DNA from 2 places in the Lactococcus formosensis genome. Region 1 is predicted to be linked to the other one. Evidence: predicted binding sites of a transcription regulator. Region 1 holds the regulator's gene; the other holds the start of a gene.
The links. The regulator NrdR, encoded in region 1, represses ribonucleotide reductase genes. The targets are predictions, from matches to a motif close to ACACNATATATNGTGT.

Region 2: a site for NrdR is predicted at 4,239-4,254, ahead of VNN39_RS05165 (deoxynucleoside kinase). Genes of this name have one in related genera too.

The regions. Positions count from the first base shown of each region.
Region 1 is NZ_CP141721.1:1,326,405-1,333,942, forward strand. It holds gene rplI (50S ribosomal protein L9) at 1-291, shown strand, start outside; gene dnaB (replicative DNA helicase) at 293-1,669, shown strand; gene VNN39_RS06520 (Veg family protein) at 1,778-2,041, shown strand; gene VNN39_RS06525 (phosphotransferase family protein) at 2,209-2,982, shown strand; gene trmB (tRNA (guanosine(46)-N7)-methyltransferase TrmB) at 3,043-3,696, shown strand; gene nrdR (transcriptional regulator NrdR) at 3,700-4,149, shown strand; gene VNN39_RS06540 (DnaD domain protein) at 4,183-5,346, shown strand; gene dnaI (primosomal protein DnaI) at 5,349-6,233, shown strand; gene VNN39_RS06550 (nitroreductase family protein) at 6,226-6,942, shown strand; gene VNN39_RS06555 (pentapeptide repeat-containing protein) at 6,939-7,538, shown strand, end outside.
Region 2 is NZ_CP141721.1:1,057,473-1,065,010, reverse strand. It holds gene rsmB (16S rRNA (cytosine(967)-C(5))-methyltransferase RsmB) at 1-1,166, opposite strand, end outside; gene fmt (methionyl-tRNA formyltransferase) at 1,156-2,109, opposite strand; gene VNN39_RS05175 (nucleoside 2-deoxyribosyltransferase) at 2,421-2,900, opposite strand; gene VNN39_RS05170 (TIGR00730 family Rossman fold protein) at 2,884-3,438, opposite strand; gene VNN39_RS05165 (deoxynucleoside kinase) at 3,435-4,091, opposite strand; gene VNN39_RS05160 (primosomal protein N') at 4,338-6,665, opposite strand; gene rpoZ (DNA-directed RNA polymerase subunit omega) at 6,812-7,168, opposite strand; gene gmk (guanylate kinase) at 7,282-7,538, opposite strand, start outside.

The DNA of each region.
Region 1 (7,538 bases):
GAAAAAGAAGAAGCTGAGGAGCTTGCAGCGGCTAAAGCATTGAAAGAACGTCTTGAACAAGATGATGTTATGGTTGAAATCAAGATGAAGGTTGGAACGACAGGTCACACCTTTGGCGCTGTGGATAAAGCTGATATCGCGAAAGCACTTCAAAGCCAATTGGATGTCAAAGTAGACAAACGTAAAATTCAATTGATTAATAAGATTCAAGCGCTTGGAATTAAAGATGTTCCAATCAAATTGCACCGTGATGTAACTGCTACAGTCAAGGTCAAAGTAAGCGAGAGATAACATGCCTGATATTGATATTATCAAAGCACCGCCACAAGATTTAGCCGCCGAACAAGCCGTTTTGGGGGCTATTTTCCTTGATAGTGACCGCTTGATTGAAGTGAAAGAATTTCTTTCTACGGATGACTTTTACAAAAACGCACACAAGATTATCTTTCGAGCTATGGAACACTTATCGGACAATCGTGAAGCGATTGATGTGTTAACTGTCCGCTCGCTTTTAGAAAATCAAAACGACCTAGAGGCCATTGGGGGGATTGCTTATATTGCTGAGCTTGCCACCGCAACACCAACAGCGGCCAATGCCTCATATTACGCAAAAATTGTTGCTGAGAAATCTTTACTGCGTCAGCTAATCACTAAACTCACTCAAAGCGTAGAGAAAGCATACAGTCAGGAAGATCCAGCCGAGGATGTTCTTGCAGAAGCTGAAAAGTCATTGATTGATGTGCAGCAAGGACGTAATACGTCAAGCTTCCGCCGTATATCAGATGTCTTGTCGATGAATTTGGATGATCTGGAAGAACGTGCTAAACAGAAATCAACAATTACAGGTATCGCGACTGGTTACCCGGCCTTGGATGCTATGACAACAGGGCTCCATGAAGAGGAACTTATTATTCTTGCCGCGCGTCCAGCCGTTGGTAAGACGGCCTTTGCATTAAATATTGCGCAAAATATTGGGACGAAGCAAGATAAAACTGTTGCTATCTTTTCATTGGAAATGGGTGCGGAAAGTCTTGTTAACCGGATGCTCGCAGCGGAAGGAACAATTGAGTCTCATAACTTACGTACTGGACAACTTAATGACGAGGAGTGGAACCAGTATTTTATTGCTATGGGAACACTTTCGAAAGCAAGTATCTACATTGATGATACCCCAGGGATTAAAATTACAGAGATACGTGCACGCTCTCGTAAGTTAGCACAGGAAACAGGTAATCTTGGACTTATTGTTATTGACTATTTGCAGTTAATTTCGGGTACAGGACGAGAAAACCGCCAACAAGAAGTCTCAGAAATTTCACGTCAGTTGAAGATTTTGGCAAAAGAACTAAAAGTTCCTGTCATCGCTTTAAGTCAGCTTTCACGTGGAGTAGAGCAACGTCAAGATAAACGGCCTGTCTTATCAGACATTCGTGAATCTGGGTCAATCGAGCAAGATGCTGATATTGTTGCCTTTCTTTATCGGGATGATTATTATGATCGTGCCGGGGCAGATGATGATGACGATGGCTTTAATGAAGTCCCAGAAGTCGACAATAAAGTAGAAGTTATTATTGAAAAAAACCGTTCAGGAAGTCGGGGAACTGTAGAATTACTCTTCCTGAAAGAATACAATAAATTTGCCAGTATTGATAACAGATATGAAGACTAGCATTTCTAGGGGTATTCGTGTTATAATGGATAAGATTTAAAATTTATAATGGTAAGCTAGGCGGAAAACGCCTGTCTTTGCATTTCTAGAGAAAAATTGGAGAGTAAAATGGATAACCAAAATCAAAGCCAAGAAGTAGGAAAAATCGTAGATATCAGAAAACAAGTTGAAGAACATGTTGGCCAAACCATTGAAATTACATCACAATTTGGACGTAAACGTGAAAATCGTCATAAAGTCAACTTGATTGAGACTTATGCCACACACTTTGTTATTGAAAATATCCCAGCACGTGGTCCAAAAACAACAGAGTCTTATCAATATGCTGACATTTTGACTCAAACAATTTTGATTCACTATCCAAATAAATAATTTGTTCAGTGATGTAATCTATTTGTGAAGCTTTCTATAGCATTTTTTGATGTGTGAAAGACTAGATAAAAGCTTCAGGGGTGACGTTGCCGATAGCGGCACGAACACTCACTAGAAGAAAACTTCCCAAAAGCAAAACCATAAAAAAACCAAAGAAAGGAGTAAATATGACATCTTCAAGCCTATCAATGATGCCTGTCAAAGGCGGTTCAGGAAATGCTTTTGTTGGCGAAAGCGACAATAAACGTGTTTTTATCAAAAAAAATTGTAGCCCTTTTTTGACAAGTGTGTATCTTGAAGGTATTACGCCACAAGTTCTATGGACGAAGCGTACAGCAGAAGGTGACATGTTAGCTGCTCAACCTTGGATTAATGGTCATACGTTGAAACCTTATGAAATGAATGATTCACGTATTGGCGAAATTTTGCGGCATTTACATCAAAGCGAAAAACTTATCGAAGCCTGTAAAAAGTTAGATAACGAAGTCATGCTTCCAGCTGATCTTTTGGAACAAGTACTGAGTAAAAGCTCAATCTTTGAAACCAACGGCTTTCTCTCAAATGTCGTTGTGGAACTCTCAGAAAATCTTCCTGAGTTAAAAGAAGAAGACGTTACAGTTGTTCATGGTGATGTGAATCATAAAAACTGGCTGGTAGATGATGACAGTGACAAAGTTTATCTTGTGGATTGGGATACGGTCCTTTTAAGTAGTCCTTTAGTGGATATAGCACATGTTCTAACCCACTATATAAAACCCGAAAACTGGGAAGAGTGGCTCCATCAAGCAGGTTATAAAACAGCTAAAAATATAGAACATGAATTAATCTGGTATGGAAAGCTTTCTTTCCTACGTCAGATTTCGGAATATATGGCAAGAGAACAAATTAAGGAAACAGAACAAGAAATTGCTCGTTTTCAAAATTTTTGTCGTTTATTTTAAAACTTAGAAAATAAAAATAGGAGGCTTGCCTTCTTATTTTTTCAATAAATAGGAGAAAAAATGCGCGTAAGAAATCGTAAAGGCGCTGCGGAACACTTAGAAAGTAACGCACATGTTGTTGTAGAAAACCCAGCAGACTTTAAAGGACGTTGGGCAGAGCGTTTTGGAAATGATCACCCGATTCATATTGAAGTTGGATGTGGTAAGGGCGGTTTTATCACAGGAATGGCTGCCCAAAACCCAGAGATTAATTATATTGCGATTGATATGCAACTGTCCGTCTTATCTCACGCTTTAGACAAAGCTTTGGAAGCCAATCTACCTAATGTGCAAATGATGTTGGTTGATGGCGCAGCTTTAACAGAATATTTCGAAGATGCTGAAGTTTCGCGTGTTTATTTGAACTTTAGTGATCCTTGGCCAAAAACACGTCATGAAAAACGTCGTTTGACCTACAAATCATTCTTAGAGACTTACGAACAAATCTTACCATCAGAAGGAGAAATCCATTTTAAAACAGATAACCGTGGCCTTTTTGAATATTCATTGGCAAGTATGAGTCAGTATGGTATGATTTTAGAAAAAGTATGGTTAGATTTGCACGCAGATGAAGAGTTTGCCAAAGTCAATGTAATGACAGAGTATGAAGCAAAATTCTCAAGCAAAGGTCAAGTGATTTACCGTTTAGAAGCAAAATTCCCAAAGAGAGGTTAAGCTATGAGATGTCCAAAATGTCAATCTGAATCGTCACGAGTTGTAGATTCACGTCAAGCTGATAATATGATTCGTCGTCGTCGTGAATGTGAAAATTGTGGAAACCGTTTCACGACTTTTGAACGGATTGAAGAAATGCCACTTTTGGTCATTAAACGTGACGAGACACGTGAAGTTTTCAATCGTGATAAAATTATCACAGGAATAGTACGCAGTGCACGTAAACGACCTGTGACGAGTGAATCCATTGAAAAATTAGTTGATCGTGTCGAACAAAGAGTTCGCCGCTTGGAAAAAAATGAAGTACGTACCGAAGTCATTGGTGAATTTGTTATGGAAGAATTAATGGATTTGGATGATATTACCTATGTCCGCTTTGCGAGTGTGTACCGTTCCTTCAAAGATGTGAGTGAAATCGAAGACCTACTTAAAAAGATTACGAAAAAAGACTAACTGTTCTAAAAAAGAGAAATAAAAGGAAAAACTATGAGACCAGGCGATTCATTTTCTATTCTAAATCGAGGAAAAATCAGCTTTGATGCCGATACTTTTTCGCTACTTTACTTGCCTATTATTGGGCGAGACGCTTTTGGCCTCTATCAACTCTTGCGCGTTTTTTCGACGGGCAAGATTTCTCATTTTTTAGAGTATCTTGACTTTGGGCTCAATCCTTTTCTCGAAGCTTTAGATAAACTCTCAGGGATTGGACTTGTGCGAGTATTTGATCAACAACCGGGATATCTTCTAGAAGTAAAAAGTCCTTTAACTTTTGAAGAATTTTTAGCAGATGAATTTTATAAGCAATTGCTGATTTCACGTATCGGGGAAAATAAAGTTAACGCTTTGGCCAAAAAACACGAACCTGATGCTCTAGAAATTACGAAAAAGTTTCATGAAGTTTATGCCGTGAAATTCGAGCCTACGCACACTGCTATTCAAACAGAAAAATTTGATTTGAATTCCTTCAAGAGTATTATGGAAAATCAGCATCTGACTTTTGCAAATGAAAATCAAGATATCTTGACTCTGTATGGTTTGGCTGAAAAATTTGATCTCAACTGGTATGAATTATTTAAAGCAGCTGAGCAAACAGCTAATGCTGACAAAACTTTAAACACAGCCAACCTGACAAGAATGTTAGCTGGAAAATCTGAACCTTTACCTGCCTTGTCAGAGTTTCCTAAGGGATTCCAGGACTTGATTGTCATCAGTAAAGAGGTCAGCCCACGTGATTTTTTAAATAAGCTTAAACAACAAGCTGGTGGTTTTGCTTCACAGGAAGAACTTAAGATATTGAATAATTTAGACAAGCAAAATATTACGGACCAAGTGCAAAATATTTTGATACACTATGTTTTGATTCAACAAGGAAATGCTAGTCTGAATGCTCGCTTTGTTAACACTCTGGCAAATGATTGGATGCGCCATAAAGTTTATAATTCTGAAACAGCAGTAAAAAGAATACTGGAACGTCAACAACAAGCAGAAGAAAAGCAAAAAGCTAACAAAAATTATAAAAACTCAGGCAAATTGGTCAAAAAAGCGCCTGAATGGTCCAATGCCAGCTATGTAAACACGACCAGTGCAGAAGATATTGCCAAGTTCGAGCAATATAAGGCTTCCCGCCGTAAGGACAAGAAGGAGAATTGAGCATGGAATCAATTGGAGAACTTTTGAGTAAGCGCCCAGATGTACGTGGAAATTTTGAAAAGCTCGTCGCTGAAGTCATGAAAAATGAACACGTTCAAGCTTTTATTTCTGAAAATCAAATGACCGAAGATGAGGTGCAGCGTAGTTATTCGAAGTTTTATGAATTTGTTAAAGAACGAAAAAAATTCGAAGAACATGAAAAAATGGCAGCTGATGGCTATGAACCTGTCTTGATTATGAATCATGGCTACGCAGATGTATCTTATCAAACGACAGCTGAACTGGCACGCCGTCAAGAAGCCAGCAATCAATTACGCCGCGTTCAGATTATTGGTTTACCTAAAGAAATGAAGCAAATTGATTTTTATGCGGATGTCTTCACAGACAATCAAAATCAATTTGACTTGTTCCGGAAAGTAGAAAACTTTATTGATAATTTTCCACAAGAAAAAGGACTTTACATCTACGGCGATTTTGGTGTAGGAAAATCTTTTATTATGGCTGCAATGGCAAATGAGCTCTCGAAAAAAGGCGTTTCTACTACTTTATTACACTACCCAACCTTTATCTCTGACCTTGATTTTGACAACGCCAAATATTGGGTTAATGAAATTAAAAAAGTTGAAGTCTTGGTCTTAGATGATATTGGTGCTGAACTCAATAATGCTTGGGTGCGTGACAGCATACTACAGGTTATTTTACAGCATCGTATGCAAGAAAATCTTCCAACATTTTTCACTTCAAATTTGAATATGACAGAACTTGAGCTACATTTGGCAGAGACTAAAAAAGCAGATGAAATCTGGCCAGCAAAACGCGTCATGGAGCGTGTGAAGTATTTAGCGTCTGAAGTTCGTTTAGAAGGAGTAAATCGCCGACATGAATGAAACAATTGATCTGATGATGCAACATAGTTCTGTACGTAATTTTACGGATGAAAAAATCCCAGAACATGTGTTAAAAATAATTATTAATGCGGGGCGGGCAGCACCCAACTGGAAAAACTTTCAATCTTATTCGGTTGTTCTTGTGGAATCCCAAGAACAAAAAGATGCTATTTTTGCCCAACAGCCTCAAAAAGCAATTAAAAATTGTGCTGCTTTTCTGGTTTTTGTTGGAGACCTTAATCGAGCAAAAACAGCAGTCGAAATGAACGGTGGTGAGTTTCAACCAGAAGGTGTTGAATCGCTCCTCATTACTTCAGTTGATGCTGCAGTAGCCGGACAAAATACATTACTTGCTGCACAATCCTTAGGATACGGTGGTGTAATGGTCGGCTTGATTCGTGATCAAGCGCGTGAAATTTCTGAAATATTAAACCTTCCTGATTATACTTACCCAATTTTTGCTGTGGCTCTTGGTAAACCTGCACGTGTAAATCCAGTTAAACCGAGATTACCTTACGAAGCTGTTGTATTTCCTGAGAAGTATATTCCACAAGATGAAGAAGTACTGCGTAATTACGATAAAGTTCAAGATGATTATGCTGGAGCACGTCGTCTAAATTCCACTTGGTCAAGTCGAATAGTTGATCAATGGGGACAATCAGAACAAAAAGCATCTACAGAAAATCTGAAAGAAAAAGGACTTTTATGAAGAAAATTCTTTCACCAAAAATCCCTGCTGAGTTAGAAGCTGTTGATTTTACTGCTCTAGAAGACAACGAAGCCTACCAAGTAGAGTTGAAAAATCAAGAAATCTATTTAGAGGACCGTCAGCTTTTCAGTGGATGTCGTCTACAAAATATCGACTTTGAGTTAGATATAACTGCGGATTTAGAGTTTACGGATTGTATTTTTGAAAAGTGCGATTTTTCTAATCTGGTCTTTTCCAAATTCGGCTTTTACCGATGTATTTTTAAAGATTGTAAATTACTGGGGACTGAATTTACCAATGCTTTTTTGCAGGATGTCCAATTTCAGGATTGTTTGCTTAATTACGTTAATTTTTCAAGTTCTCGATTGAAGAATGTACTGTTTTCAGACAGTATGATGAAAGAGAGCCTTTTTATTGCTAGTCAATTTAAGCAGGTACGATTTGAAGGTAATGACTTGGAACTTACGAATTTTTGGGAAACGTCTTTATCAGGGATTGATTTTTCAAGTAACACTTTTGAACGCCTTGACGTGAGTCCTGAATTGGCTAAAAACATTAAAGTTAATCTAAGTCAAGCAGCTTTCTTTGCGGCTTTA
Region 2 (7,538 bases), 270 kb from region 1:
TCAACCTGTTCAAATTCTGGATGAGTCTCAAGGAATTTATTTACCACCTCAAAGTTTTCTTCATCAAAAATTGTGCAGGTACTGTAGACCATTATACCATTTTTCTTTAGCTTTTTCGAAGCACTGTCTAAAATTTTCAGTTGAATTCCCTGTAAATTAAGAAAGTCAGAGCTTTCCTTGCGATAACGGATATCAGGTTTACGACGAATCAAACCAATCCCAGAGCAAGGTGCATCAACCAAGATACGATCAAAGTCTTCTTCATCCGCAAAGCGTTCTGCTAATTGCGTTGCATCTGCTTTGACTGTTGTAATTTTTTCCCAAACCCTTTGGCGTTCTGCATTATCTTCAATGAGTTTTAACTTGTGGTCATAGAGATCACAAGCTGTGACATGCCCATCATCAAGGTATTGAGCGATGTGAGTTGTCTTTCCGCCTGGTGCAGCACAAGCGTCAAGAACCCGTTCACTTCCTGTTAATTCAAGTTGTGGCGCTACCAGCTGGCTGGTCTCATCCTGAATAGTAATTTTCCCTTCAATAAATGCTTGGCTATGTGCAAAATTACCATGATCTGCCACACGCCCAACAGGAGAGAGTTCTGAGGGTACTGTATCTGGAACAGTAACTTGAGGATCGATTATTCTGAGGCTGGCTTTACTTGGTTTTTCTAAGCTCTCTAACATCATTCCTGTACGTTTTCCGCCAAACTGTCGTACCATTTTATCCAAAAGAAGTTTAGGCATGGAGTATTTGATTTCCCAAGTTTTTGGCTCTTCATTTCGGCGCTCTGAACGCATAAAATTGCGCAAAACAGCATTGATAAAGTTTCCTGCTTGCTGCCCATCTTTACGTTTAGCTATCTTAACAGCTTCATCAACGGCAGCTGAGGTTGGCACTTTATCCATGAAAAGGATTTGATATATGGTCATTATCAATAGCATCTTCGCCCACGGTTTTGGTTGTTTTTTAAAGAAAGGCTCTAAATACCACTCCAAAAGTTTTTCTTTAGATACGACACCATAAACCAAAGCTGTTACAAAATTACGGTCTAAGTCCGAAAGTTCTACTTCACGTAATGTTCTATCTAAGGCAATATTCGCATACGCATCATTCCCAAAAATATCGTTGAGCACATCAAGTGCGACTTGTCTTGCATTATTTGCCAAATTGATCTCCTATATTTACTTTCTGTCCTAAACCATTAAGGAAACTAATAATATCCATTTTGGGCTTTCCAGCTGGCTGTACTTCGAGAAGTTCTAAAGCACCAGAACCTGTTGCCACTATGAGGGATTTTTTTGTTTTATCAATAATTTCACCAGGTTGTCCTTGTTTCTCTGTGTCGATAGGACGACTGTTGTAGATTTTGAATCGTCCTTGATTCCAGAGGGTATGTGCTACAGGAAATGGATTCATACCACGGATTTGATTAAAGATTTGACGGTTATTTTTTGACCAGTCAATTTTTTCTTCGTCAGGGCTAATGTTTGGAGAGAAAGTCGCTTGTGTTTCATCCTGCGCTTCTGGTTTGATTTCTCCTGCAACGTATAGAGGCAACGTTTCAAGAAGAAGATCACGGCCGATAATAGCTAATTTTTCGAACATCGTTCCTACATTATCTTCATCTAAAATCGGAGTAGAAGCTTTCGCAACCATATCCCCTGCATCCATCTTTCTGACCATTTCCATAATGGTCACGCCTGCTTCTTTTTCGCCATTCATAATTGCATAATGGATCGGTGCTCCACCACGATACTTAGGCAACAAAGAGGCATGAACATTTACTGCAAAAGCCATTGCATCAAGTAATTTTCCTGGCAAGAACTGCCCGAAGGCTGCCGTTACAATACCTGCACCTTGAGCACCAAATGCCAGTAATTCATCCATTTCAGCTGAACCAGATAATTTCTCAGGCTGTAAAATTTTCAAGTCCGCTTTCAATGCCAGCTCTTTTACGGGTGTTTGACGAAGCTCTTGCTTACGTCCCACCTTACGATCAGGCTGTGTGACGACAGCTAAAATGTCATAACGTTGGCTATCAATCAATCCTTGCAATACCGTTTGAGAAAACTTAGGAGTCCCCATAAATATGATTTTTGTTTTTGTCATAGTATTATTTTAACACGTTGTCTAAATCTTTTTCTTAATGCTTCAAGTTTATTGTGATTTCCTTGAACATATTTCTCGTGTCCCTCATCCTCCTCTTTTATTTTTCATAAAAAACTTTCTTCTTACCCTATAAAAAATGTGTGCCTTTATTATAACATTTTCTTAACCCCTATTCCTTTTCATACCCTTGATTATAGACTATAATCTCAGGATATTCTTCACTTTCAATAAAAAAATAAAAAAGAGAGCACAACAATGCATCTCTCTTTTATTATTTGTTAGCCCCAAAATGAATTAAAAATAAATAATAACTATATATATTTGCCGGTATAAGGTAGGGGTTGAGCTTCCATAAAATCATATGTTTCTACTTGTTCAGCTTCGGTGAAGAAGGCGGTATTTCGCTCTGTGAGCATAATGTTTCCCGGTCCATTTTCTTCAAAACGAACTAAGAAAGTCGGTTTGCCTTTCGCTATCGCATAGCCTAACTCCCATGCAGTACCCGAATCCGTATCCTGTCCATCATAGTCTAAAATGGCAACAATTACATCGGCAGCTTCCACTTCTTTAACGTCGTTTTCCATTGTAGCTTTTGCCCACACTGGTGTAAATGGTTCAACATCCTCTGCTAAACCTTCTGGGCGTTGACAACGCATGGGACTAAAATAAGAGGCAACTGTTTCGTTCTTAGCAAGTGCTGCTTCCAATTTTTCCACTTTTTGAATTTGACTCTCACTGAAAAAGGGTGCTGCAAGATACACTTTTACTTCTTGTTCAAATAGCTTGTTCATAATTTAAGTCTCCTAATAACTGCATGGCTTGTTCCGTTGTCTCAACTAGATGGACAGCTTCTAAAACTTCTAAAGACAACATTTCTTCTTTGGTTTGTTGCTGAATCATATTAAATAAAGGAAGATAGAAGTCTTTATCAATGAAAATAACCGGCCGTATTTCTGTTTGTCCAATGCTCATCTCCGTCAGGAGCTGAAAAACTTCTTCCATTGTCCCAAAGCCTCCAGGCAAAATAATAAATGCTTCGCCTAAATCAATCAACTTGCGCTTGCGTTCATCCATATTTTTAGCCAGATAAAGCTCTGTTGCATTTTGACGTGGCGGCTCTAAAGGTAAGACTCCTTCAGGATAAACAGCAATAACTTGTCCCTTATTCTCTAGCACCGCATCCGATACAGCACCCATACATCCTTCTTGAGAACCTCCATACACTAAGGTGTGCCCGCTACGCGTTATTGCTTCTCCGAGTTTCTTACTGCGCAATAAATGAGTCGGATTTTTTCCATCTCGGGCCGATAAGAAAACAGTTAAATTCATTTGCTGTTCTCCTCCTCAATTTCTGCGAGCTTATCTTTAATTTGTTTAAGGACAAATAATTTTGCTTTTTCATCCTCAACAAAATCATACTTATCGCCGTCAATTTGAATTTTCGGACAAATATCAAAATCCTCAAACCATTTTTCGTAACGCTTGTTTAACTCTTGATAATAGTCATAAAGTGAGCTGTCATATTCCAATTGTTCAAACTCACGTCCTCTTTTCTGGATACGTTCGAGCATTTTTTCAAAAGAAACACTCACATGAATCAAGAGATCAGGGCGCTTTTTGAAAGTTATTGTGTTGATTTCCTCTAACATATTTTCCAGTAAAGCATCATAAACTTCTACTTCAATATCTGTTGCTCGTCCCAAGTCTGCATTCAGATGAAAAAGCAAACTGTCCTCATAAATTGAACGGTCAAGGACGTTATTATTATGCGAAAGTGCTCTTTTTATCGAGTCAAACCTCTTATTCAAAAAATAGATTTGCAACAAAAAGGCATATTTTTGTGGATTTTGGTAAAAGAGAGGTAAAACCTCATTATCATCTACACTTTCATAGAACGCCTCTGTTCCTAGATCCTCTGCCAACATTTCTGTAAGTGAACTTTTGCCAGCTCCAATTGTTCCAGCTAATACTAACACTGCCATTTTTTCCTTCCTAACTTTTTGTATTCTAATTTCCAGAATACTATGTGAAAAGGTTCATTGAGGTAATGAACACACTATTTTGCTTCAATACGCCTCAAGACACAAACACAACATATAGTGCCTAAAGACATTTTTTATTATATCACAACACAACATATAGTGCTCGCTTTAAAAATGTAAGCAATGAAAACCTCGAAAAATAAGACAATGCTCATAAAGAAAAAAATGACAATTTACTTGTCATTTTTATACAAAATTTTGTGGTTCACTATCAATAAGAACTCTGACATCCTTGTTTTCACGCTTTTGTGTTAAATCAAGGACCTGATTTAATACTTCTTCCAGTTGCTCCTCAAAGCGATACTTCACCAGGATTTGATAATGATAAAGATTATGTGTCCGCGCGATAGGTTTAGGGGTCGGTCCTAATATTTTGGCTTTCTCTGATAAATTTGCCTTAATTATACTTGCTATCTCATAAGCTTTTTTTGCAACAGCATCTTCATCCTTATGACTAACTAAAATCTGAACCGTAAAATAATAGGGTGGATAAGACAGCTGTTGACGGTAATACATTTCCTGACGATAGAAGGCTTCATAATCTTGATCAGCTACAAGTTTAACCGCATAATGTCCCGGGTTAAATGTCTGGATGATAACTTCACCTTTTTTATCTGCACGTCCTGCACGTCCTGCAACTTGCATCAATAACTGGAAACTGCGCTCACTTGCACGAAAATCTGGAAGATTTAAGCCAGTATCCGCATTGATTACTCCCACTAAAGTTACGTTAGGAAAGTCTAATCCCTTAGCAATCATCTGTGTACCCAAAAGCACATCCGCCTCATGATTACCAAATTTCTTTAAAATTTTCTCATGTGCATTCTTCGTTTTTGTTGTATCTACATCCATACGTAAAATACGGATTCCTGGTAGTAATTTTTCTAATTCTTCTTGTACCTTCTGCGTACCTGAGCCATAATATCGGATTTTTCGGCTTTGGCAGCTTGGACAAACTTGTGGAATCTCCTCTTGATGACCACAATAATGGCAATTTAAAGTTTTCGTATCCATATGAAGGGTTAAAGAAATATCACAGTTTGGACATTCAACAACGAAGCCACAATCCCTGCACATCACAAATGAACTGTAGCCACGACGATTAAGCATCAAAATTACTTGCTCATTTCGCTCAATTTTTTCCCGAATTTTTTGAAGTAAAGCATCTGAAAAATTGGCAGACTTATCGCTAAGATTATTACGCATATCTACAATTTTAACTTCAGGTAGAAGAGCTTGGTCATTCGCACGGTGCGTGAGTGTCAATAAATGATAAACATTTCGCTGAGCACGTGCTCGACTCTCAAGACTAGGTGTCGCTGAACCGAGAACTAAACGTGCATGATGATATTGTGCACGTAATAAGGCAATGTCTCTGGCATGATAACGAGGACTTGAATCTTGTTTATAACTTGTTTCATGTTCCTCGTCAATAATGATAACTCCAATGTTTTCCAAAGGTGCAAAGATAGCTGATCGCGCCCCGACAACAACCTGTGCGCGTCCTTCCTTTATCTTACGCCATTCGTCATATTTTTCGCCATCTGATAGTCCCGAATGCATGATTGCCACTTTCTTCCCAAAGCGTGCAATAAAACGATTAGACATTTGTGGTGTTAGGGAAATCTCGGGAACCAGCATAATTGCAGATTGCCCTTTTTCCAAAAAGTGTTCAATAACCTGTAAATAAATCTCTGTTTTTCCTGAACCTGTAATTCCCTCAAGTAAAAAGGGCTTATCTGCAGAAGAAACAATAGCATCAAATGCAAGCTGCTGCTCATGATTCAGAACTTTCGCTTGATCAGGTACGACTGCTTCAAAAACGGATGAAGTTCTAGAAACCTCTTTTTCAGTCACTTCAACAAGTTCATTTTCTATAAAATACTTGATGACAGTCGAAGAAAATGGCAAGTCTTTTTGACGCACACTTGCTTCTTGGTTTAAAAGATAGTCCTTTAATTCCGCTCTTTTTTTAGCTGCTTTTCCAATCTCAAAAGTGGCCAATTTGGCATTAGCCTTTAGATACTTTTCTATTTTCTTGTTCTCTTTTGACTTTGCAGAGTAGCTAACGACTAATTTCCCTGCCTTAATATCTTTTAAAGCTTGAACTTTTTGACTTTCGTCAAGCACGCTCCACTTGGTTTGAATTCCTTCTTGATTAGTCAAAATCTTATCATAACTTGAATTCAATAAATTAGGCAGCATCGCTTTCAGACAGGATATTTTGTAAGAAAAAACAGTATGTCGCATTTCATCTGCCAAACAGAGCTGTTCCTTTGTCAAGACAGGCTCTAAGTCGAGAAGTTCAGCTATTTCTTTGAGATTCTCTTCTTCGTGGTCTCCTGCTTCAATAACTATTCCCTGAACCAGACGATTTCCTTTACCAAAAGGAACATGGACGCGCATCCCTGGCTCAATCATCTCTTGCAGCTCTGTAGGAATTGCATAGGAGAATGGTTTATCTGTCTGCATCAGAGGAACATCTACAATAATTCGTGCTGTTTTTTTGAACATTTTTCTCCTCTGCTTACTTTTTCTGTGGCTAAATATAGTGATTTAATTATAGCAAAAAGAGATGACCGAATGTCAACTCTGAATTTTGGAAAAAGAAAAACTTCCAAAGTTTAGGTATATAAACCCTTGAAAGTTTGTAGTATATTTTATTCAGCCGCAGCAGCAGCTTTAGCTGCACGGTTTCCTTTTTGTTTTGCTTCTTCTTCAGCTTCTTCTTTCGCAATTTGTTCACGAATAAGTTTTTCGGCCATTTTTTGTTGAAGACGTTCTAATTCACGTTTTTCTTTCAAAGTTTCACGTTTGGCATCTGGAGAAGGGTGGATTGTTACCGTTCCCTCTGCAATTTCTTCCAAAGCTTGTAAAGTACGCTTCACAGATTTGAATTCCATTGTAGGACGTTTACCATCACGTAGTTCATGAGCACGTTTGGCTTCCAAAACAACGAGTGAATATTTTGAATCCACGTTTTGGAGTAATTTGTCAATTGAAGGTTCTAACATCATATCAGTTTCCTCTTTTCTTTTCTGTACGCTACTACATTGGGCTGCGAGTACCAATGGGCTCTCTTTTCAAGCAGCCTGAGCGTCTTTCAGTTAAAAACTAAAGCCACTTGTTTTTAATTTTTTCCGTCTTCGTCTAACTTCTCAATCATATGAGCATAACGTTCCATGACACGATCAACACGGTAATGTTCGGCCTCAATAATCTTGATAACACGTTCTGCAGCGAGTTCAACCTTGTCATTGACTACAGCATAGTCGTATTCACTCATCAAGCGAATCTCTTCTTTAGCTTTCATCATACGGTTATTGATAACCTCTGCACTATCAGTACCGCGCCCGACAAGTCGACCACGTAACTCTTCCAAGTCTG